2 linked regions of the Luteibacter rhizovicinus DSM 16549 genome follow. The main gene of each other region encodes a partner of the protein of the gene in region 2 in a complex. Links are inferred from orthologs where the notes say so. Each region holds a gene or a part of one and is shown on either strand. Other genes may lie near its edges. The genes, in order: mnmE and mnmG.

Region 1 (11,299 bases), 320 kb from region 2 along the record:
CCTTCTTCTCACCGTCGTCCCCGCCTTTCCCCGTTAAGGGTCCAAGGCGTCATCCGGATCTGGCCCTGCAATGAATCAAACGCGCACGCTCCTCTTCTTCGCGCTCATGTTCGTGGCGTATCTCTTGTGGACGGAATGGGAGAAGGACTACGTCCATCCTCCGGCTCCCCCTGCGCCCACGGGCCAGACCACGGCTGGACAGACCGGCGCGGACGCTGCCGTGCCTGGCGCGACGAGCCCGGCCGGTGTCCCGAACGACTCCGGTGCCCCGGCAGACGGCAAGGCTGAACTGGTCACGCTGTCTAATGACCTGCTTCGCCTGACCATCGATACCCGCGGTGGCAGCATCGTCCGTTCGGAACTGCTGGCTTATCCGACCGAGCCGGAAACCAAGAAGAACCCGACGTCGCCGCCAGTTCGCCTCCTCGACGACGAAGGCGCGCACTTCTTCGCCGCCCAGGACGGGCTGGTCAGCAGCACCGGCGCGGCCCCGGATCACCGCGCGCTCTTCCACGCCGAGAAGACCGAGAACGTCCTCGCCGACGGCCAGAAGTCGGTCAGCGTCGATCTGACCTGGACGGATCCGTCCGGCGTGAAGGTGACGAAGCGCTACACCTTGAAGCGCACCGATTACGTGGTCGACCTCGACCAGCGTATCGAGAACGGCTCGACGGCCGTCTGGAACGGTAACGCCTACCACCAGCTGCAGCGCGTACCCGCCGAGAAGGTCAACTGGTTCAAGGCCTATACCGATCCGGCGCAGCACAGCTTCTTCGGCGCCGCCTGGTATAGCCCGGAGAGCAAGTTCGAGTCGCTTCCCTTCGTCGACTTCACCAAGAAGCCGCTCAACCGCCAGATCACTGGCGGCTGGGTAAGCATGCTGCAGCATTACTTCTTCGTCGCCTGGATTCCGCCGGCAAACGAGGCTGTGACGTACAGCAGCAACATCGTCGATCCGAACTCGGCGACGCCGCGTTACCTCGTGCGTGCCTTCGGTCCGGCGATCCAGGTTGCCCCGGGTCAGGCCGCCGACAGCATTGCTCGCCTGTATATCGGTCCGAAGCTGCAGGGCACCCTCGACGTCATCGCCCCAGGCCTCGAGCTGACCAGCAACTACGGCTGGTTCACCATCATCGCCCAGCCCCTGCACTGGTTGCTGTCGCAGCTGCATGCGATCAGCGGTAACTGGGGCGTCGCGATCATCCTGCTCGTGTTGCTGATCAAGGCCGCGCTGTACAAGCTCACCGATGCGCAGTTCCGCTCGGGTGCGCGCATGCGCAAGCTGCAGCCGCGCGTCGCCGCGCTCAAGGAGCGTTACGGCGACGATCGCGTGAAGATGCAGCAGGCGATGATGGAGCTGTACAAGAAGGAGAAGGTGAATCCGATGGCGGGCTGCCTGCCCATCCTGATCACCTTCCCGATCTTCATCGGCCTGCTCCGCGTGCTGTCGGAATCCATCGAGCTGCGCCACGCGCCGTTCTTCGGCTGGATCCACGATCTGTCCGCGCCGGATCCCTTCTATGTGCTGCCGGTGCTGTACTTCATCGTCACCCTGCTCACCCAGCGCATGATGCCGACGGCGGGTATGGACCCGACCCAGGCCAAGATGATGAAGGTGATGCCGTTGATCTTCGGCGTCTTCTTCGCCTTCTTCCCCTCGGGCCTCGTGCTCTACTGGACGATCAACGGTGCGACCAGCTTGCTCCAGCAGTGGTACATCAACCGCAGCGTCGACAGGGCCGACATCAAGGCCAAGACCGCATAACCCCCGGGCGGCGCGTCGAAAGACGCGCCGCTTGGCTATCGAAGGCAGGCCATGAATCACGGCGACGACACCATCGCGGCCATCGCTACCGGCGCCGGCGCGGCCGGGGTCGGCGCCGTTCGCGTTTCGGGGCGTCTGGTTCCCGAGATTGCGAAAGCCTTCCTCGGTCGCGAACCGTCGCCACGTCATGCCCACTTCGCTGCGTTTCGCGACGGCGACCGTGAGCTCATCGATCGCGGGATCCTGATTCACTTCCCCGGCCCCGCCTCCTACACAGGCGAGCATGTGCTCGAGTTGCAGGGGCATGGCAGCGCCGTGCTTCTCGATGCGCTGCTTCGCCGTTGCATTCAGCTCGGTGCGCGGCTCGCGCGCCCCGGCGAATTCACCGAACGTGCGTTCCTCAATGGGAAGCTCGATCTGGCACAGGCTGAGGCAGTGGCCGACGTTGTCGCCGCCACGTCGGAAGCGAGCGCACGTGCCGCACTTCGATCGATGGAAGGTGTGTTCTCCGCGCGTGTCGATGACTTGCTTGCGGAGATGATTGCACTACGCGTCCACATTGAAGCAGCGATTGATTTCCCGGAAGAGGAGATCGACTTCCTCGCCGATCCGGTGATTGGTGAGCAACTCGCATCTTTGCGCACGAACCTGAATGCATTACTCGTGGAAACGCGTCGTGGCGTTCGCCTCAACGACGGCATCACGGTGGCGATCGTCGGTCGGCCGAATGCCGGCAAGTCCAGCTTGATGAACGCGCTTGCGGGGCAGGAGCGCGCCATCGTGACGAACATCGCGGGTACGACGCGCGATGTGCTGCGCGAGTCGATCAGCATCGATGGCGTGACGCTCGAGTTGGCGGATACGGCGGGGCTTCGCGATTCGGTCGACGTGGTCGAACGCGAAGGTATCCGACGCGCGCGTGCGCAGCTCGAACGTTGCGATGTCGCCATCCTTGTCACCGAAGCGGAACATGCGTCAGCGGATCTCGCCTTCTTCAAAGGGACACCGGCACAATCCGCTCGCATTGTCGTCATCAACAAGATCGATATCGCGCATGTGCCGGCGCATCGCGACGCGCACGAGGGTCACGACACACTCTGGCTATCGGCGCTGACAGGCGACGGCCTGGACGCACTTCGCGCGATGTTGAAGGATCTCGCGACCGCGGGTGCCAGCGATGGTGCATTCAGTGCACGGCGCCGCCATGTCGTCGCGCTCGAGTCGGTTGATGAACACCTTTCACGAACGGCGGACGCGTTGCACGGTTCGCACGCCGGGGAACTCGCTGCGGAAGAGTTGCGTCACGCGCAGCAGGCCTTGGGCGAGATCACGGGCGCGTATTCGTCGGACGACCTGCTCGGGGCGATTTTCAGTTCGTTCTGTATCGGCAAGTGAGTGAAGCCGCATCAACCTATGCTTAGGACGTGGCGCTATTCAAGCGAGAGAGAAATTCCTCAAGAATCGGCGATGTGTTGCTTCTGCTGTACCCCACGACAAGATCAAGCATCGGCGGATTCTTCAGCGGTCGGCTGGTAACCGACCACGGCATCAAGTCCTGGATGTACGCCGGAATCAATGCGAGTCCGCGCGTCGAAGCGACGAGGGACATCACCATCGCGGGATTGTCGACGTCCTGCGCGGGTTCGATATCGACGCCTGATCGTGCGAGGTAATCGTCGATCACCGCGCGCAATACTCTCGCCTTGTTGCCCATGGCGACATACGGCTCGCCGACCATGTCCTTTGGCTCGACGACCTTGCGCTTCGTCAGTCTGTGATCGCTCGGCATGAGCATCACCAACGCTTCCTGGCCAATCACCCGGTATTCGAGATCGTGACCGGGCTCTGCGCGCATGAAGGCCACGTCCAGCCTGCCGCGTGCGACGGCGTCGGCAAGGTCGGGCGAGTAGTCACTCGACACCGTGACGTCGATGGTCGCGAGGTCCTGGTGTAGCAACTGCATCGCCCGCGGTAACCACTTCATTTCCAGGCCGGTGAGGAAACCGAGCGCGAAGCGACGTTTGGTCGGTTGCGCGGCGCGACGTGCCGCCTCGACGGCCGCGTCCACTTGCAATAACGCCAGGCGCGCGTGATCGATGAATGCCTTGCCTGCTTCGGTAAGGACGACGCCTCGCGCGCTACGCGTGAGCAACGCAACGCCGACCTGATCTTCGAGGTCGCGTATCTGCCGACTAAGTGAGGGCTGTGAGGTATGCAGCCGCTTCTCGGCCGCCTCGGTAAGACTGCCCGTTTCGGCGACGGCGATCAGGTAGCGAAGGTGCCGAAGTTCCATGGGCCATGCCTAAGAAGTATGTCCACAAGCTTACAAAGTCTTTTTCAGGCGCGCCATAGAGGCATAAATTGCCCACCAAGCCGCCGATCAACACCATTCGCTTACTCTCCGGCGCATTCGATCCCTTCAAAAGCCATATCTCTGAGGAATACGTCATGAGCAACCAACTTTTTGATTTGACCGGCAAGACCGCCCTGGTGACCGGTGCTTCGCGTGGTATCGGCAAGGCCAGCGCGTTGGCCCTCGCCAAGGCCGGCGCCCAGGTCCTCGTCCATTACAGCCGTGGCGAGCAGGAAGCCCAGGCCGTGGTCGAGGAAATCCGGCAGGCAGGTGGTAAGGCCGAGAAGGTCGGTGCGGATCTTCGCGCTGCGCAAGGCCCTCACCAGCTCGCCGCCAAGGTGCGCGAGATCATCGGCGGTCGCCTCGACGTGCTCGTCGCCAACGCAGGTATCGCCGTGTCGGCCACGATCGAGGACACCACGGTCGAGAACTTCGACGACCTCTTTGCTGTGAACGTGCGCGCCCCTTACTTCCTCGTGCAGCAGTTGCTTCCGGTGATGTGCAAGGACAGCACTGTCGTCCTTCTCTCGTCTCTCGCCGCCGATGCCGCCGTCGGTACCTTGTCGGCCTACTCGGCAACGAAGGGCGCGATCGACACGCTGGTGAAGCATTTCGCAGCGGCACTCGGCGAGCGTGGTATCCGCGTCAACGCCGTCGCACCCGGCGTCGTGCCGACCGACATGTCGAGCTTCGCGAAGAGCGACGAAGGCCGCGACTTCACGCTCAGCATCCAGGCCTTGAAGCGAATCGCGACCGCCGACGATATCGCCGACGTCATCACCTTCCTCGCTTCCGATGCATCGCGCTGGGTGACCGGTGACACGCTGCACGTCGATGGCGGATCAAAGCTCTGATTCACTCCCCACATCTATTCGAAGACATCTCATGAACAGCAAAACTCCCACGCTCTACCAGTCCAATAGCTCACCGAACTCGCGTCGTGTTCGCATCTTCATCGCTGAGAAAGGATTGACGATCCCGACGGTCGCCATCGATCTGGGCAAGGGCGAACAGCACGGTGACGCCTACCGCGCGATCAATCCGCGTCGCGTCGTGCCAACGCTCGTCCTGGAAGACGGTACGTCCATTGGTGAAGTACCGGCTATCCAGCGTTATCTGGAAGACGCCTATCCCGATCATCCGCTCTTCGGTACGACGGCTGCGGAGAACGCGCTCATCACGATGTGGGAGCGCCGCTTCGAACTCGAAGGCTTCGCGTCGGTGATGGAAGCGATTCGGAACGTGCTTCCCGGCCTGCAAGGTCGCGCTATCGCGGGACCGCACGATTACGAGCAGATTCCGGCGCTCGTGGAGCGAAGCAAGCAGCGCGTCACGAATTTCTATGGAGACCTCGAGGCGCGGCTGGCGGAAGTGCCCTTCGTTGCCGGTGAGCGATATACCGTGGCTGATATTACGGCGCTGGTGACCGTCGACTTCGCGACGAAGGCTATCGATATGCCGGTACCGGCAGCGAACGTTGCGACCCAACGCTGGTATGCGCGTGTCAGTGGCCGGAGTAGTGCTGCCGCCTGAGGAGCATCGCCGCTGAAGCGGCTCCCACATGAGGCGGCTTCCACATGAAGCGGGCCCCACAGGATGCCGCTTCATACCGATTGATGTGGGACCCACATAAGTCAAAGCGGAAATGAATGGCTACTGCCCTTCCTGGTTCGTCGGTAACTTGTCCTCAACGAAACGCGTCGCCGACCTCGACCCCGAGGCGGCGGCCAACTCACCGAGGACACACCATGAAAATCAGCGGCAATACCATCTTCATCACGGGCGGCGGTTCGGGCATCGGTCGCGGTCTGGCTGAAGCGCTTCACGCCAAGGGCAACAAGGTCATTATCGGCGGTCGTCGCCGCGGTCATCTCGACACCGTTGTTGCTGCGAATCCGGGTATGAGTGCCGTGCAGCTCGACGTCTCGGATGCCGCGGACATCGAGCGAGTCGCTAAGCAACTCATCACGGAATTCCCCAGTCTCAACGTCCTGATCAACAACGCCGGGATCATGGAGCTCGATCACGCGGTGGGTCGCCTCGACGACAAGCAGCTGGTCTCGACGATCACGACCAACCTGGTCGGCCCGCTGCGTCTCACCTCGGCACTCATCGATCACATCAAGACCCAGCCCAACCCGACTGTGGTCTACAACAGCTCGGTGCTGGCTTTCGTCCCGCTCGCGTTCACGGCCGTGTACTCCGCAACCAAGGCAGCCCTGCACTCGTATGTGCTGTCGCAGCGCTTTCTTCTGAAGGAAGACGGCGTCAAGGTGCTCGAGATCGCCCCGCCGTGGGTCCGTACCGAACTGATGAACAGCCAGGAAGCCGAACTCGCCATGCCGCTCGACCAGTTCATCGCCGAGACGATGGCTGTGCTGGAAACGGATGCCGACGAGATCCTGGTCGATGCAGCCCGCCCGATGCGCGACAACGCGGGTCCGGCGGAACACGCCTTCGTCAACGGCTTCAACACCCAGGTCTCCGCCATCTTCGGCGGCGGCTGATCGCGACGCGGTCGCCCGTCAGGAAGGCAGGCGACCGCCCAGACCGGCATCGATGGCCAACTCGGCCACGAGATGCTCGACGACGGCACGCGCTGCGGCGCGTGTCGCGCGTCCCAGCGGGAAATAGGCGTATACGGGGATATCCACCGTCTTCCAGTCGGCCAGCAGACGTACCAGTGAGCCGTCGGCCAGCTCCTGGCGGCAGGCCCAGCTCGTGGTCGACGTGATGCCCATCCCGGCGACAGCGGCAGCCACGGCACCCTCGTTTTCATTCGTGCTGAAGTGTGATTCGAGCTCGATCGTCGTCCATGTGCCGTCGCGCTCGAACTGCCAGCCGCTCGGCACGACCGATGCGGGTCCGGAGACGATACGATGACCGACCAGCTCGTCGGGCGATGTCGGCGTGCCCGCTTCTGCCAGATAGGCGGGTGAGGCGACGACCATGCGGTCGATCACCACCAGCGTCTTCGCCGTTCCACTCGGGTCAGGCTGCGAGCCGGCACGTATGGCGACATCCACGGCATCGCGGACCAGATCCTGGCGACGGTCCTCCAGCAACAGCTGCAGTTCCACCTTGGGATGTCTGGCTGCGAACGACGCGAGGCGTGGAATGATTTCCCGCATGGCGAAGCTCGTCGGCATGCTCATGCGCAACAAGCCGCGCAGCTCGCCGGCGTCTCGCACGCTGTGTTCCGCATCGTCGAGCGCGAGAAGGATCGGTTCCATGCGCGCGAGGAATTCCGAACCGGTCTCGGTCGGTACTACCGCGCGCGTTGTTCGCGAGAGCAGACGCACGCCAAGATCCGATTCGAGATCGGCGATGATCCGCGACGCCTGCGATTGCGACAGTCCGCACTCGCGCGCGGCGGCGGAGAAGCTGCCGAGGCGCGCGACGCGCGTGTAGAGCTTGAGCGCGAAGATGTCTTTCATGCCGGAATCCCGAACCCGCGGATGGAGTGATTGCCCGCATCGACGATAGCGGAATTCTGTTCGGCCAGTCCGTTACAGCGCCCGGCTCATGAGGACGTCGCGCTGGGCATCACCGCCGACATGGAAGATGTGCTCACCCACGGCGACAAACCCCCATTTGGCGTAGAAGCGGATGGCTCTTGCGTTATCTTCCCAGACACCTAGCCATACGCCATCTGCACCACGCTTGACGGCGTCGCGTAGTGCAGCCTCCATGAGCATGGCTGCCACGCCCTTGCCATGCCAGGGCACATCGACGTAGATGCGATGGATCTCGACAGGTTGGGAGGCGGTCACGCCGTTCGGGCGATTTCCAGGGCGCACCTGCGCGAAGCCCGCGATGACATCGCCGTCCTTGACGAGCAAGGTCGTCGTATCCGGATCACCGATCTCGGCGCGCTGGAGCGCCTCGCCGTAGCTGCTTCGGCAATGCTCCGCCATGTGACCGTCGGTGGTGGAGTCCCCGAACGTGGCGCGGAAGGTGCGTTCCATCACGTCGGCGAGCGCGGCTGCCTGCGCGATGGTTGCGACGCGAAGGTCGAACGAGGTCGGTTCGGTAGGGTGGATCATCATTCAATGAATCTACAACGGCGCACGGCGGCAGTCAGCAGGGTTCGGCGGCCACGCCAGAGATCGTCCGCTTCTCGGCGGCCACGGATGCCGCCCAGATACCGAGTCCCGCAACGGCGAGCAGACTGCCGACCCAACCAGGTGAGGTCCAGCCGTAACCACCCGCGATAGCCAGGCCACCAAGGAAGGGGCCCAGTGCATTCGCTGTATTGAATGCCGAATGGTTGAGCGATGCGGCGAGACCCTGTGCATCGCCTGCCACATCCATCAGACGCGTCTGCAGCACGGTACCCAGGGCGCCGCCAATGCCGATGCAGAACACATCCAGGCTGAGCAGCCAGATGTTGCCGGCGGTGAACGGGAAAACCGCGAGGATCACCATGCTCCACACCAGCAGTACGCCGGCGGTGCGCATGAGCGCGCGATCGGCGAACACCGGCACCACCATGTTGCCGATCGTCATGCCGACGCCGAACACGCCCATCACCCAAGGCACCGAGGACAGCGGCATCTTCGTGACATTGATCAGGATGTCGGCGAGATAGGTATAGACCGCGAACATGCCGCCGAAGCCGATCGCGCCGATGGCGAGCGTGTACCAGACCTGCGATCGCTTCAGCGCACTGAGTTCGCGCAGTGGACTGGCTTTGGCATCCGAAGGCGTGTTCGGCGCGAAGACGGCAACCGCCGTCATCGTCAGCACGCCGAGCACGGCGACCAGGGCGAACGCCCAGCGCCAACCTACGGCCTGGCCCAGCCAGCTGGCCAGCGGTACACCGACGATCGTCGCGACGGTGAGACCGAGGAACATCTGGCCGACCGCGCGTGTACGCCGGTTCGCCGGTACCAGTGACGAGGCGACCAGCGCGGCCACGCCGAAGTAGGCGCCATGAGGCAGGCCGGCGAGGAAGCGGAACACCAGCATCCAGTGGTAGTTCGGCGAAAGACCGGTCAGGCCGTTGAACACGGTGAACATCGTCATGAGGATGAGCAGCAGCCGGCGACGCGGCACGCGTGCGCCCAGCACCGTCATCACGGGCGCGCCGACCACGACACCAAGCGCATAGGCGCTGATCGTGTGGCCGGCGGTCGGCGCGTCGATACCGAGGCCCTCGGCGAACAGGGGCAGCATGCTCATCGAGGCGAACTCGGTCGTTCCGATGGCGAAGCCGCCAACGGCAAGCGCAAGGATCACCAGACCGACGTGCGGCGCGCGGACGGGCGGGGTACCCGGATCAAGAGCGGGTGCGGAAGCGGACATGGGGGACTCGGGACGTTGGGGGTCGGGTGCGTGGTGCACCGCAACATGGCCCTAGGATACGCCTTGCACGCGCTTGCACCAAGCGCTGACGGGGTGAGTCTCAATCACCGCGATCATCCCGGACCAGGTCGATGAAGGCCCGTAGGGCCGAGGTCACCCGGCGCTGCCGCGGGTAATAGAGCATGAAACCCGGGTACGACGGACACCAGTCCTCGAGCACCCGGACCAGCCGGCCTTCGCGGATCAGATCGGTCACCTGGTCCTCGAGGACGAAGGTCAGGCCGACGCCGGTCAGCGCCATATCCAGGGAGAGCCGGAAGTCCGCGAAGGTGAGCCGTCCCGGCACATCCACGTCGAGCTTGCGTCCGCCCTGCTCGAATTCCCACTTATAGATGCGCCCGCTGGGAAAGCGGAACCGGATGCACTCGTGGCGCATCAACTCGTTGGGGTGCAAGGGTGTGCCGTGGGCGGCCAGATACCCTGGCGTGGCGACACAGACACTTCGATGGGCTCCGCCGATCGGCACGGCGATCATGTCCTCGGGGACCTGCTCGAGGAAGCGGATGCCCGCGTCGAAGCCTGAGGCGACGATGTCGATCAGGCCGTCGTTATCCACGGCTTCGAAGCGGACGTCGGGATACGCGGCCAGGAACCGGGGCAGCAGCGGCGGCAGGATCAGCTGGGCGGTGATGCGCGGCATGTTGATCCGGAGCGTGCCCGAGGGCGCCGCGCGAAAGTCGTTCATCTCCTCCAGCGCATCGCCGACATCGCGCAGGGCCGGCTCCAGCCGTTCCAGCAGCCGCTGCCCGGCCTCGGTGAGCGAGACGCTTCGCGTGGTCCGGTGAAACAGCATCACGCCGAGCCGTTCCTCCAGTCCTCGGATGGCATAGCTGATAGCCGAGGTGGACAGCGTCAGCTCGGCCCCCGCCTTGCGGAAGCTGGCGTGGCGGGCGACGGAGGCGAAGGCGGCGAGGTGGGAAAGATTGTCTGGGCGCATGATTGTGCAGGATAACTCAACGGTTCATCCCGGAATCCCCGCTGGCCGCGCCAAAGCCCGCGACGTATTGTTGTGGACTACCGATCAAACCCCCAACGATAAGGACGACTCCCATGATCGATGTCCGCGGATTTGCCGCCAAAAGCGCAACGACCTCCCTCGTTCCGTTCACGTTCCAGCGCCGCGAGCCGGGTGAGCACGACGTCCGTATCGAGATCCTCTACAGCGGTGTCTGCCACTCCGACCTGCACCAGGCCAAGGGCGACTGGGGCAATTCGGTGTTCCCGATGGTCCCGGGTCACGAGATCGTCGGCCGCGTGGTCTCCGTCGGCTCGGCCGTGAAGAAGTTCAAGGTCGGCGACTTCGCCGGCGTGGGCTGCATGGTCGACTCTTGCCGTACCTGTGAATCCTGCAAGCAGGATCTCGAGCAGTACTGCCTGACCCACACCAGCTTCACCTACAACGGCACCGAGCAGGACAAGACCACGCCGACCCAGGGTGGTTACTCCACCGAGATCGTCACCGAAGAGCGCTTCGTGGTGAAGATCTCCGAGAAGCTCGACCTCAAGGCCACGGCTCCCCTGCTTTGCGCCGGCATCACCACCTACTCGCCGCTGCGCCACTGGAAGGTCGGCAAGGGCCAGAAGGTTGGCGTGATCGGCCTCGGCGGTCTCGGCCACATGGGCGTGAAGTTCGCCAAGGCCCTCGGCGCCCATGTCACCATGATCACCACCTCGGCCTCGAAGGGCGAAGACGCGAAGCGCCTCGGCGCTGATGCCGTCCTGCTCTCCACCGACGCGGACGCGATGGCGGCACAGGGCGCCAGCTTCGACTTCCTGCTCAACACGGTGCCGGTGTCCCACGACATCAACCCGTA
Region 2 (11,217 bases):
GCCCTTGTGCCCGACCAGTTCCTTGGCGTCGCGAAAGCCGTCGGTCACGGGACGCGTTTCGTCGCGCCAGCGCGTGGAGATCGACAGCACGGTCGCGCCGCGCCGGGCGATGCGGACCTCGCGGTCGGCGTCGGCGTCGACCAGCACCACCAGCTCGTTGGCGCCCAGGGTGGAGCGCGTCACGGTGAATCGGGACATGGGGAGGCTTCCTTTTGACGAATCCGACCGCATGTTAGCCTGCCTGTCAGACCAGAACATGTGTTGTCTTACCGCCATGAGTGATCGCTCCGACGCCCCCACCTCCGTCATCCGCCTTGCCGACTACCGCCCGCCCGCGTGGGCCGTGGAAGACGTGGTGCTCGAGTTCGATCTCGGCATCGACCATACCGAGGTCACCAGCCGGCTCACCCTGGTGCGGCAGGCCGACGAGCCGATTCGCCTGAACGGCGAAGGCATCGAACTGCTGGAACTGACCCTCGACGGTCGTCCGCTGGGTGACGGCGAGTACATCCTCGCCAACGGTGTGCTGGAAGTCGCCGTGGATGCCGACCGCTGCACGCTGGGCGCCCGCGTGGCGGTTCGGCCGGCGGAGAACACCGCCTTCGAAGGCCTGTACCTTTCCGGCAGCCGCGATCGCGGTTTCCTGCTGACCCAGTGCGAAGCCGAAGGGTTCCGTCACATCACGTATTTTCCGGACCGGCCGGACGTCCTTTCGAAATACACCGTGACCTTGCGCGCCGACCGCCAGCGTTTCCCGGTGCTGCTCGCCGGCGGCAATCCCGACGGCACGGGCGACCTCGCCGATGGCCGGCACTGGGCGCGTTTCGTCGATCCACACCCGAAGCCGAGCTATCTGTTCGCCCTGGTCGCGGGACGCCTGGAGCGGATCAGCCACGACTACACCACGGCCGACGGCCGCGCGGTGGCCCTGCACATCTGGGCCGAGGCCGATGTCATCGACCGTTGCGACTACGCGATGGATTCGCTCATCCGCAGCATGCAGTGGGACGAGCGCACTTACGGGCGCAACTACGACCTCGACGTGTTCCACGTCGTCGCCACCCACGATTTCAACATGGGCGCGATGGAGAACAAGGGTCTCAACATCTTCAACGCGAAGTACCTGCTGGCCGATCCGGATTCGAGCACCGACGACGAGTACCGTCATGTCGAAGCCGTGGTCGCACACGAGTATTTCCACAACTGGAGCGGTAATCGCGTCACCTGCCGCGACTGGTTCCAGCTCAGCCTGAAAGAGGGCCTGACGGTATTCCGCGAACAGAGTTTCTCGGCGGACATGAATTCGGTGTCGCTCAAGCGCATCGAAGACGTGGCGCTGCTGCGGCGCGCCCAGTTTCCCGAAGACGCCGGCCCGTTGTCGCATCCCGTACGGCCGTCGCAGTACAGCGAAATCAACAATTTCTACACCGCCACCGTCTACGAGAAAGGTTCCGAGCTCGTACGCATGCTCGCCGGCCACCTCGGTCGCGACGGCTTCCGCAAGGGCATGGATCTCTACTTCGATCGCCATGACGGCGACGCCGCCACGATCGAGGACTTCCTGAAGTCACTGGGCGACGCCAATGGCACCGATCTCTCCGCCTACCTGGCCTGGTACGGTCAGGCCGGCACGCCGCGGCTGACGGCGGAAGCACGCTACGACGCAACACAGTCACGCTATCGGCTCACCCTGCGCCAGCGCACCCCGGCCAGCGCGGGACAGACGGTCAAGCATGCGCTGCCGATCCCGGTCCGGCTTTCGCTGTTCGATGCCTCGGGCAAGGCCCTGCCGCTGCGACTCGAAGGCGAGGCCACCGCCGGCGCGACCGAGCGCACGATCGTGCTCGACGGCGCCGAGCGCAGCATCGTCTTCGAAGACATCGCCAGCGCACCGGTACCGTCGTTGCTGCGCGGCTTCTCCGCGCCGGTGATCCTCGAGTTCGACTATGCACCGGAGGAGCTGGGCGTCCTGCTGCGCCACGATCCGGACGGCTTCAACCGCTGGGAAGCCGGACAGCAACTCGCCGGCCTGGCCTATGACGACTGCCGCGACGGCAAGGTCGATGGTGCGGCGATCGGCGCCTGGACCAGGGCGCTCGCCCAACTGTTCGGCGATCCCTCCGTCGAAGACGCGCTGCTCGCCGAACTGCTCACGCCGCCCGGCGAGATCGAACTCGTCGAGCGCCAGCCCGAGCGCGATCCGGACCGCATCCGTGCAAGCCGTCAGGCCATGTTGCGGGCGTTGGCCAGCCGGATCGGCGTGCCGGCCCTGCGTGCGCGTTACGAGGCCTTACGCGCAGCGACCAGTGCCGCGCTCGACGCGACGAGCCAGGCCCAGCGGCAGCTGAAGCGCCGCGTCCTCGACCTGCTCTCCCTGGTCGATGAAGCCCATGCCCGTGAGCTGGCTCGCGCGCAATACGACGAAGCGCCCGGCATGACCGATCGGCTGGCCGCGTTGGCCACGCTGGCAACGGTGGATCCCGACGCGGCGACTCCCGCGTTCGCCCACTTCCGCCATCGCTACGAAGGCAATGCCCTGGCGCTGGACAAATGGTTCGCGGTGCAGGCGCAGCTACCGGGCGAGACGGCCCTTGGACGCATCCAGTCGCTGGAGCGCGACGATGCATTCACGCTGAAGAATCCGAATCGCGTGCAGTCGTTGCTTGGTAGCTTCGCGCGGGCCAATCCCAGCGGCTTCCATCGTGCGGACGGTGCGGCCTATCGCTGGCTGGCGGATCGCCTCGTGGCGATCGACGCTCTGAATCCGCAGGTCGCCGCGCGTGTGGCGACGGCCTTCAATGGGTGGAAGCGCCTGGAGCCCGTCCGTCGCGAGTCGGCGCATGCGGTGGTCGCCGAGCTGGCGTCACGCAAGGACCTGTCGCGCGATCTCACCGATATTCTTGCCCGCGTCGCCCTGGGCTGAGCCCAGAGTCAGTCGTCCATGCCGGCCAGTGCTTCGCGAATACGCGCGAGGCGCTGTTCGATACGCGGGCGAAGCCGACCCTGTTCCGCCGCATTGCGGTCGCTCAGCATTTCCATGGCCAATTCCAGGCTGCCCAATTCGATGAGCAGATCGTGGTGACGGATCATGGGTTCGTTAGTGGACATGACAGCGTTCATGGCGTTCGGCCCCTTCCCTCAGTGGTCAGGATGTTGCGATGCATCGCCCGTGCCACACGCTGTGACGCGAGAAAAAATGTGCGCTGGATCACACCCGATCTCGCCCTCGGGGAGAAACTGACGTACCGCGTCACCAATTGCCGAAATCGAGCACCTCGTTGACGAAAAAGTCACACACAGTTCATTCGAACGGTGTAGTGTTCATTTCAACGAAAAAAAGCCGAGGCGTTGGCCTCGGCTCTTCGTGCCAGTCACTCGGTTTCTGGCGCCCGGCAGCACGGTCATCCTGGATTCCCCCTGTTCCTGAGACCGCCGGGCGCCAGATCTCATTCGATAAACCGAATGGGGCATCCTTGCCCACATCCCGCTTCCTTCTCCCGGCACACGACCAAACCCCTGTCGTTCGGTCTCGGCGCGCGTGTGATCGCGCAGCGTCTGCCCGGGTGAAGTGCACGGAATAGGAAGCACGAGCCGTGCCAAGACCCGCCGCGACCGGTCACGCTGCAACGCAGCGTCGATCGTCCGGCAGGCGTAAAATGGCCGCTCCGGCCCCTCGCGCAAATCCAGACGATGCTACATACAGAAACCTACGACGTCATCGTGGTCGGTGGCGGACACGCCGGCACCGAAGCCGCCCTCGCTTCGGCGCGTGCCGGTGCCCGTACCCTGCTGCTCAGCCATAACATCGAAACGATCGGGCAGATGAGCTGCAACCCGGCCATCGGTGGTATCGGCAAGGGACATCTGGTCAAGGAGATCGACGCCCTCGGCGGCGCCATGGGGCGTGCGGCGGATCGCGCCGGCATCCAGTGGCGAACGCTCAACGCCTCGAAGGGCCCCGCGGTACGCGCGACGCGCTGCCAGGCCGACCGTTCGCTGTACAAGGCGGCGATCCGCCTCATGGTGGAAACCCAACCCAACCTTGTGCTGTTCCAGCAAGCCGTCGATGACCTCCTCCTCGTCGATGGGCGCGTCGCCGGCGTGCGTACGCAGATGGGCCTCGACGTCCATGCCCCCGCCGTCGTGCTGACGGCAGGCACCTTTCTTGCCGGCAAGATCCACATCGGTTCGGCGCAATACGCGGGCGGTCGTGCCGGCGATCCACCGGCAACGACGCTGGCGGCGAAGCTGCGTGAACTGCCGGTCGCCGCCGAGCGCCTGAAGACGGGCACGCCGCCACGCATCGACAGTCGCAGCATCGATTTCTCGGTGCTCGAGGAGCAGCCCGGCGACGATCCCGCGCCGCACTTCTCCTACATGGGCTCGGCAGCGGAGCATCCGCGCCAGGTGAGCTGCTGGATCACCCACACGACCGAAGCGACGCACGATCTCATCCGCGGCTCGCTCGACCGGTCACCGCTGTACAGCGGGCAGATTGAAGGTGTCGGCCCACGCTACTGCCCGTCGATCGAAGACAAGGTCGTCCGCTTCGCCGACAAGACCTCGCATCAGATCTTCGTCGAACCGGAAGGGCTCGACACCTTCGAGATCTATCCGAACGGCATTTCGACCTCGCTGCCCTTCGATGTGCAGTACGCCCTGGTGAGGTCGATCCCCGGTTTCGAGCGCGCGCACATCACGCGCCCGGGTTACGCGATCGAATACGACTACTTCGATCCGCGCGGCCTGCACCCGTGGCTGGAAACGAAGAATATTCCGGGCCTGTATTTCGCCGGACAGATCAACGGCACCACCGGCTACGAAGAAGCCGGTGCGCAGGGCCTCATCGCCGGAATGAACGCGGCGCTTGCCGTGCGCGGCGACGCGCCATGGTATCCGCGGCGCGACGAGGCCTATATCGGCGTACTCATCGACGACCTGACGACGAACGGGACGATCGAGCCGTATCGCATGTTCACCTCGCGCGCCGAGTACCGTCTGCACCTGCGCGAGGACAACGCCGACCTCCGCCTGACACCGCACGGCTATGCGCGCGGCATCGTTCCGGAGGATCGTTTCCGTCGCTTCGAGGCCAAGCGTGACGCGGCGGAACGCGAGACCGCACGGTTGCGAGGCATCTGGGCGGCGCCGACCAATGCCCTGGGTGCGGCCATCGAGCGTTCGCTCGGCATCGCGGTGAGTCGCGAAACGCACGCGCTCGACCTGCTCCGTCGTCCGGAACTGAATTACGCCACCCTGACCGCCGTCGCCGAACTGGGGCCGCCGGTGGACGACGCCGAGGTCGCCACGCAGGTGGAAGTGCAGGCGAAGTACTCCGGTTACCTGGAGCGCCAGCGCGATGAGATCGAGCGCCAGCGTCGGCACGAGTCCACGGCGATACCCGAAGGCTTCGACTACGACCGCGTGCGCGGGCTTTCCTCTGAGGTATTGCTCAAGCTGAAGCGGGCACTCCCGGTGACGATCGGCCAGGCCTCTCGCATCAGCGGCGTGACGCCAGCGGCGATCTCGCTCTTGCTGGTTCACCTGAAGCGTCGCGCTGCGTAGGCGCATGTGCCGAACCGCAGTCGGCGGCGCCCCGGTCCATCTGGCATCATCGGCGCCTGTCAGCGCATCAGTGAAAAGGTAGACCATGCAAGTCTGGATCGGACGCAACGGTGAACGCTTCGGCCCCTACACGGATGACGAGATCCGCCAGTGGCTGCGCGACGGCACCTGCCGTCCCGACGAACTGGGCTGGTACGACGGCATGGTCGACTGGCGCCCGCTGGGCGAGCTGTTCCCCGACGAGCGTCCGAACGTCGCCGACGGCGTGCCGCCCATGCCACCTTCCCCGCCGCCGTTCATGGGTGTCACCGACGTGGCCACGCCCGAGTACGCCGGTTTCTGGCTGCGCTTCGGCGCCTGGGTGATCGACTACCTCATCCTCATCGTGCCGTTCACCGCCATCAGCCTGGGCATGGGACTGAGCACCATCGCGACCGCGTTCCTCGAGCAGATGAAGACCGACCAGGTCGCGGCCTTCCAGGCCTATGCCGCGGCGATGCTGCCGATCACCTACGTGCTGATGGTCATCGGTTACGTCTACTACACCGTCTTCGAGGCCTCGAAGTGGCAGGCCACGCCGGGCAAGATGGCGGTCGGCATCCGCGTCACCGACACGGACGGCCAGCGCATCTCGCTCGCCCGCAGCGCCGGCCGCAATGCCGTGCGCCTGACCAATGTGCTGCGCTTTCCGGTACCACTCCCGCTGATCTGCTACGTGGTCGCCGCCTTCACCCAGCGCAAGCAGGGCGTGCATGACCTGCTGGCCCGCACCTACGTGCTGACCGGTCGCGCGAACGAGGCCCCGGCGCCCGTCGCCGCGCCCCGCAACGGCGACAGCGGCCGCTTCGACGCCTGATCGAGTCGCCCCGACCCGGCCGCCGGGTCGGGGTCTTACCTGTGCTTGCTATCATCCACGGCTCGACCCGACGTTTCGGCCGGCCGAGCAACGCACAGGAACCACATGCAGAGCATCGAACAACGAATTGCCCAGGACATCGCCGCGAAGCCCGAACAGGTGCGCGCGGCGGTCGAACTTCTCGACGGCGGCGCCACGGTGCCGTTCATCGCCCGCTACCGCAAGGAAGTGACCGGCGGTCTTGATGACATTCAGCTGCGGCTGCTCGAAGAGCGCCTGCGCTACCTGCGCGAGCTGGAAGACCGCCGCGCCGCCATCCTCGAGAGCATCGTCGAACAGGGCAAGATGACCGACGCCCTCAAGGCGGACCTCCTCAGCGCCGACACCAAGGCACGCCTGGAGGATCTCTACCTCCCGTACAAGCCCAAGCGCCGCACCAAGGCCCAGATCGCCCGCGAAGCCGGCCTCGAGCCGCTGGCGCTCGGCCTGCGCGACGACCCCACCCAGGATCCGGAAACCGTCGCCGCAGGCTTCGTCGACGCCGAGAAGGGCATCGCCGATACCAAGGCGGCGCTGGACGGCGCGCGCGCCATCCTCATGGAGTCGATCGCGGAAGACGCCGCCCTCGTTGGCGAGCTTCGCGACTGGCTGTGGGACAAGGGTCAGATCCGTGCCGTCGTCGTCGCCGGCAAGGAAAACGAAGGCGCCAAGTTCCGTGACTATTTCGACCACAGCGAAGCCGTGTCGAAGATTCCGTCGCACCGCCTGCTCGCCCTCATGCGCGCGCGCAATGAAGGCGTGCTGGAGATCGACCTCAATCCCGGCGTGGACGCCGACCAGGGCCACGCCGAAGGCGAAGGCCGCGTCGCCGCGCGCGCCGGCATCGTCAACCGCAACCGTGCCGCCGATGCCTGGCTGCGCGAGACCGTGCGCCTGACCTGGCGCGTGAAGCTGCATCTGCACCTCACGCTGGACCTGTTCGGCCGCGTGCGCGAAGGTGCCGAGGACGAAGCCATCCGCGTCTTCGGCGACAACCTGAAAGATCTCCTGCTTGCCGCGCCCGCCGGCGCGAAAACCGTCATGGGCCTGGATCCGGGCATCCGCACCGGCTGCAAGCTCGCGATCGTCGATGCGACGGGCAAGCTGCTCGCCTTCGATACGATCTATCCGCACGAGCCGCGCAACCAGTGGGATCAGTCCGTGGCGCGCATCGCGCAGCTGAGCAAGCAACACGGCGTGAACCTCATCGCGATCGGCAACGGCACGGCCTCGCGCGAGACCGACAAGCTGGCGGCAGAAGTGATCAAGAAGCACGCCGACCTCAACCTGTCCAAGGTCGTCGTCAGCGAAGCCGGCGCGTCGGTGTACTCCGCGTCCGAGCTTGCCTCGAAGGAATTCCCTGAACTCGACGTGTCGATCCGCGGTGCCGTGTCCATTGCGCGCCGCCTGCAGGATCCGCTTGCCGAGCTGGTGAAGATCGAGCCGAAGGCCATCGGCGTCGGCCAGTACCAGCACGACGTGAACCAGGTGAAGCTCGCACGCGCCCTGGATGCCCGCGTCGAGGATTGCGTCAACGCCGTCGGTGTCGACGTCAACACGGCATCGGCACCGCTGCTCGCGCGCGTCGCCGGCCTGTCTTCCAGCGTCGCCGAGAACGTCGTGAAGCATCGCGATGCCAACGGTCCGTTCCCCAGCCGCAAGGACCTGCTCAAGGTGCCTCGCCTCGGCGACAAGGCCTTCGAGCAGTGCGCCGGCTTCCTGCGCATTTCCGCCGGTAGCAACCCACTCGATGCGAGCTCGGTGCATCCCGAGGCCTACCCGGTCGTCGAACGCATCCTCAAGCAGTGCGGCCGTGAAGTGAAGCAGGTGATCGGTGATACCTCGTTCCTGCGTGGCCTCAAGCCGGAAGATTTCACCGACGCGACGTTCGGTGTGCCGACCGTGCGCGACATCCTCAAGGAGCTCGAGAAGCCCGGCCGCGATCCGCGCCCGGAGTTTGTCGCGCCCAGCTTCGCCGAAGGTGTCGAGGACCTGAAGGACCTCGCCGTCGGCATGGTGCTCGAGGGCCGGGTGACCAATGTTGCCGCCTTTGGGGCCTTCGTCGACATCGGCGTCCATCAAGACGGCCTGGTTCACGTGTCCGCGCTGTCGCACACCTTCGTCAAGGATCCGCGCGATGCGGTGAAGGCTGGCGACGTGGTCAAGGTCAAGGTCATGGAAGTGGATCTGCCGCGCAAGCGCATCGCCCTCAGCATGCGTCTCGACGACGTGCCGGGTGAGGCCCGCAGTGGTCGTCCGGCGCAGGGTGGCGATGCCGCGACCGGCGGTGGTGCTAACCGCCGCGGTGGCCAGGGTGGCGGTGGTGGCAATCGTTCGCCGCAGCCGCCCAAGCCGGTCGCCGCACCGGCGAACAGCGCCTTCGCCGACGCCTTCAACCGCGCGCAGAAGAAGTAAGGCTCAGCATCCATCCGGCCGCTTCGAGGCCGGATGGATGGGCTCCGATTCGGCAAGATCCGAGATTTTCCTCAACGCTTTCGCTCGTTGTGGGAGCCGGCTGCGCCGGCGATGGGGCTGCGGCTACACCGCTTTGTTGGCTTTTCGCCGCTGAAGCGGCTCCCCCATTTCATGTTCGCCGCGAAGCGGCTCGGCCAGTGCGGCGGCGCAGCATGCGCCGGCGTATGGCTTCTATTACCGTAACGTTTCTCTAACGCCCCACACACGGAGTGAACCACATGCGTATTCGCCATCTTGCCGGTGCCATCGGTGCCGCCCTTCTGTTCAGTGCCGGGGCGCACGCCGACGGATTCCAGCAGGTCGTCTCGTTCGGCGACAGCCTGAGCGACAGCGGCAACGTCTCGATCCTGTCCGGCTCGCCGGTGATCGCCCGCTTCACCACCAATCCGGGCTCGACGGCCGTCGAGAACATCGCCAAGCACTTCAATCTGTCGCTGACGCCTTCCCTGGCGGGCGGTACCGACTACGCTTACGGCGGCGCCCGCGCCACGATCCCGAACCCGGTCCCGGGCACCGGCTCGCAGATCCAGCAGTACCTGACCGCCAACGGCGGCAAGGCCAACCCGAACACGCTGTACACCATGTGGATCGGCGCCAACGACCTCCTCGCCGCGACGGCCAACCCGGCGACCGCGCAGGTCGTCGTGGCCACCGCCGCCACCCAGGAAGTCGGCCAGATCAAGGCATTGCAGGCTGCCGGCGCGAAGACCATCGTCGTCTTCAACCTGCCGGACGTGGGCAAGACCCCGGCGGCCATGTCGCAGGGCGCCGCGGCGTCGGCCGGCATCACCCAGCTGACCCAGGTCTACAACGGCATCCTCTCCGGTGGCCTGGCCTCCGCCCAGCGCGGCATCGTGCCGATCGACACCTACGCCCTGCTCAACGAAGTCATCGCCAGCCCGGGCACGTACGGCTTCACCAACGTGACCGTTCCGGCCTGCACCACGGCCAGCTCGATCACCTGTACGCCGGCCACCCTCCGCGATCCGAACGCTGCCTCGACCTACCTGTTCGCCGACGGCATCCACCCGACCACGGCGGCGCACGCGCTGCTCGGCCAGTACGCGATCTCGATCATCGAAGCGCCGCAGAAGATCTCGCTGCTCGGCGAGGCCGGCCTCGCCACCAGCGAAGCCCACACCCGTGTGCTGCGCAACCAGATGATGGCCGACAACTTTGGCGCCGACACCCGCGTGTTCGCCTCGGCCGACTACGGCCAGCAGCGCTTCAAGTCCACCGATACCTCGCCCAAGGCAGACAGCGACAACGTCAACCTGACCCTTGGTGCTGACGCCAAGGTCAACGAAAACATCTCCGTGGGCGTCGCCCTCGGCGTGGCCTCGACCAACGCCGACTTCTCTGGCGGTGGCGGCTATAAGATGACGGACATCGCGGGTTCGGGTTACGCGTTCTATCACGCCGGCGGCGGTTACATCGGCGGCTTTGCCAGCTTCGGCCAGCTGAGCTTCACCGACATCGATCGTCGCATCGACCTCGGCGCCGCGCGCCGCACGGAAACCGGCAAGACCGACGGTTCGCATGTCGGTGGCGGTCTGCAGGGCGGCTGGTGGTTCGGTAGCGAGACGCTGAAGACGGGCCCGTTCGTCAGCCTCGCCTTCGAGCAGCTGCGCGTGTTCGGCTACAACGAGTACGGCGGCGACAGCACGGCGATGAACTTCGGCAAGCAGATCCGCAACTCCCGCATCGAAACCGGTGGCTGGCGCGTGCAGGGTTCCTGGCAGTCGGGCAACACCGTACTGCACCCGTTCGCTGAAGTCGCTTACAACCACGACGGTCGTGCCGACGCCCGCTATGTCACCGCCGGCCTGATGAGCATGAGCGGTCGCTTCGACATCCAGGGCTTCACCCCGGACAAGACCTGGGCCACGGCGGATCTCGGCCTCACCGCCGACTTCAACCAGACCTGGAGCGCCTGGGCTGCCTACAGCGGCCGTTTCGGCGACGACACCCAGCGCAACAACAGCCTCAACCTCGGCGTGAAGATGGCTTTCTGATCCAACCACACGCCCCTGTAGGAGCCGCTTCATCGGCGGACCCTTAGGGGCAGATGTAACGAACGAGGCTTTGCATCCCATCGTGCCGGCGGTTCAACCGCTCGCACGATGAGGCGCAAAGCCTTTTTCGTATCCGGGACAGACAGAGGGTTCGCCGCTGAAGCGGCTCCTACAGTTTTCTGCGTTGCGCCCATGACGTCTGCCTTGCGCCCATAAAAAACGCCGGCACTGGGCCGGCGTTTTCTTTGCGAGCGGTAAGCGATGCTT

What was found.
Region 1: the proteins of mnmG (region 2) and mnmE are in contact, whole or in part, in a solved structure (PDB 9HIP), measured with the Escherichia coli proteins. The link is inferred for Luteibacter rhizovicinus DSM 16549 from one-to-one orthologs.

What each region holds. Positions count from the first base shown.
Region 1 is NZ_CP017480.1:1,604,115-1,615,413, forward strand. The notes cover bases 1,005-3,988. They hold mnmE (tRNA uridine-5-carboxymethylaminomethyl(34) synthesis GTPase MnmE), read left to right. Parts: upstream 1,005-1,816; coding sequence 1,817-3,160; downstream 3,161-3,988. Other genes in these bases: yidC (membrane protein insertase YidC), read left to right, coding at 1,005-1,765; BJI69_RS07300 (LysR family transcriptional regulator), read right to left, coding at 3,183-3,988. Outside these bases: more of yidC, read left to right, coding at 71-1,004; more of BJI69_RS07300, read right to left, coding at 3,989-4,058; BJI69_RS07305 (SDR family NAD(P)-dependent oxidoreductase), read left to right, coding at 4,214-4,972; BJI69_RS07310 (glutathione S-transferase family protein), read left to right, coding at 5,004-5,651; BJI69_RS07315 (SDR family oxidoreductase), read left to right, coding at 5,867-6,625; BJI69_RS07320 (LysR family transcriptional regulator), read right to left, coding at 6,644-7,555; BJI69_RS07325 (GNAT family N-acetyltransferase), read right to left, coding at 7,628-8,167; BJI69_RS07330 (MFS transporter), read right to left, coding at 8,199-9,425; BJI69_RS07335 (LysR family transcriptional regulator), read right to left, coding at 9,526-10,422; BJI69_RS07340 (NAD(P)-dependent alcohol dehydrogenase), read left to right, coding at 10,536-11,299. UniProt on the Escherichia coli protein: Exhibits a very high intrinsic GTPase hydrolysis rate. Involved in the addition of a carboxymethylaminomethyl (cmnm) group at the wobble position (U34) of certain tRNAs, forming tRNA-cmnm(5)s(2)U34.
Region 2 is NZ_CP017480.1:1,917,955-1,929,171, reverse strand. Bases 3,226-6,127 are described here. They hold mnmG (tRNA uridine-5-carboxymethylaminomethyl(34) synthesis enzyme MnmG), read left to right. Parts: upstream 3,226-3,690; coding sequence 3,691-5,565; downstream 5,566-6,127. Other genes in these bases: BJI69_RS08680 (RDD family protein), read left to right, coding at 5,651-6,127. Outside these bases: BJI69_RS08700 (aldose 1-epimerase), read right to left, coding at 1-198; pepN (aminopeptidase N), read left to right, coding at 275-2,923; BJI69_RS22505 (hypothetical protein), read right to left, coding at 2,932-3,108; more of BJI69_RS08680, read left to right, coding at 6,128-6,421; BJI69_RS08675 (Tex family protein), read left to right, coding at 6,527-8,875; BJI69_RS08670 (autotransporter outer membrane beta-barrel domain-containing protein), read left to right, coding at 9,154-10,950; BJI69_RS08665 (YbaY family lipoprotein), read right to left, coding at 11,216-11,217. UniProt on the Escherichia coli protein: NAD-binding protein involved in the addition of a carboxymethylaminomethyl (cmnm) group at the wobble position (U34) of certain tRNAs, forming tRNA-cmnm(5)s(2)U34.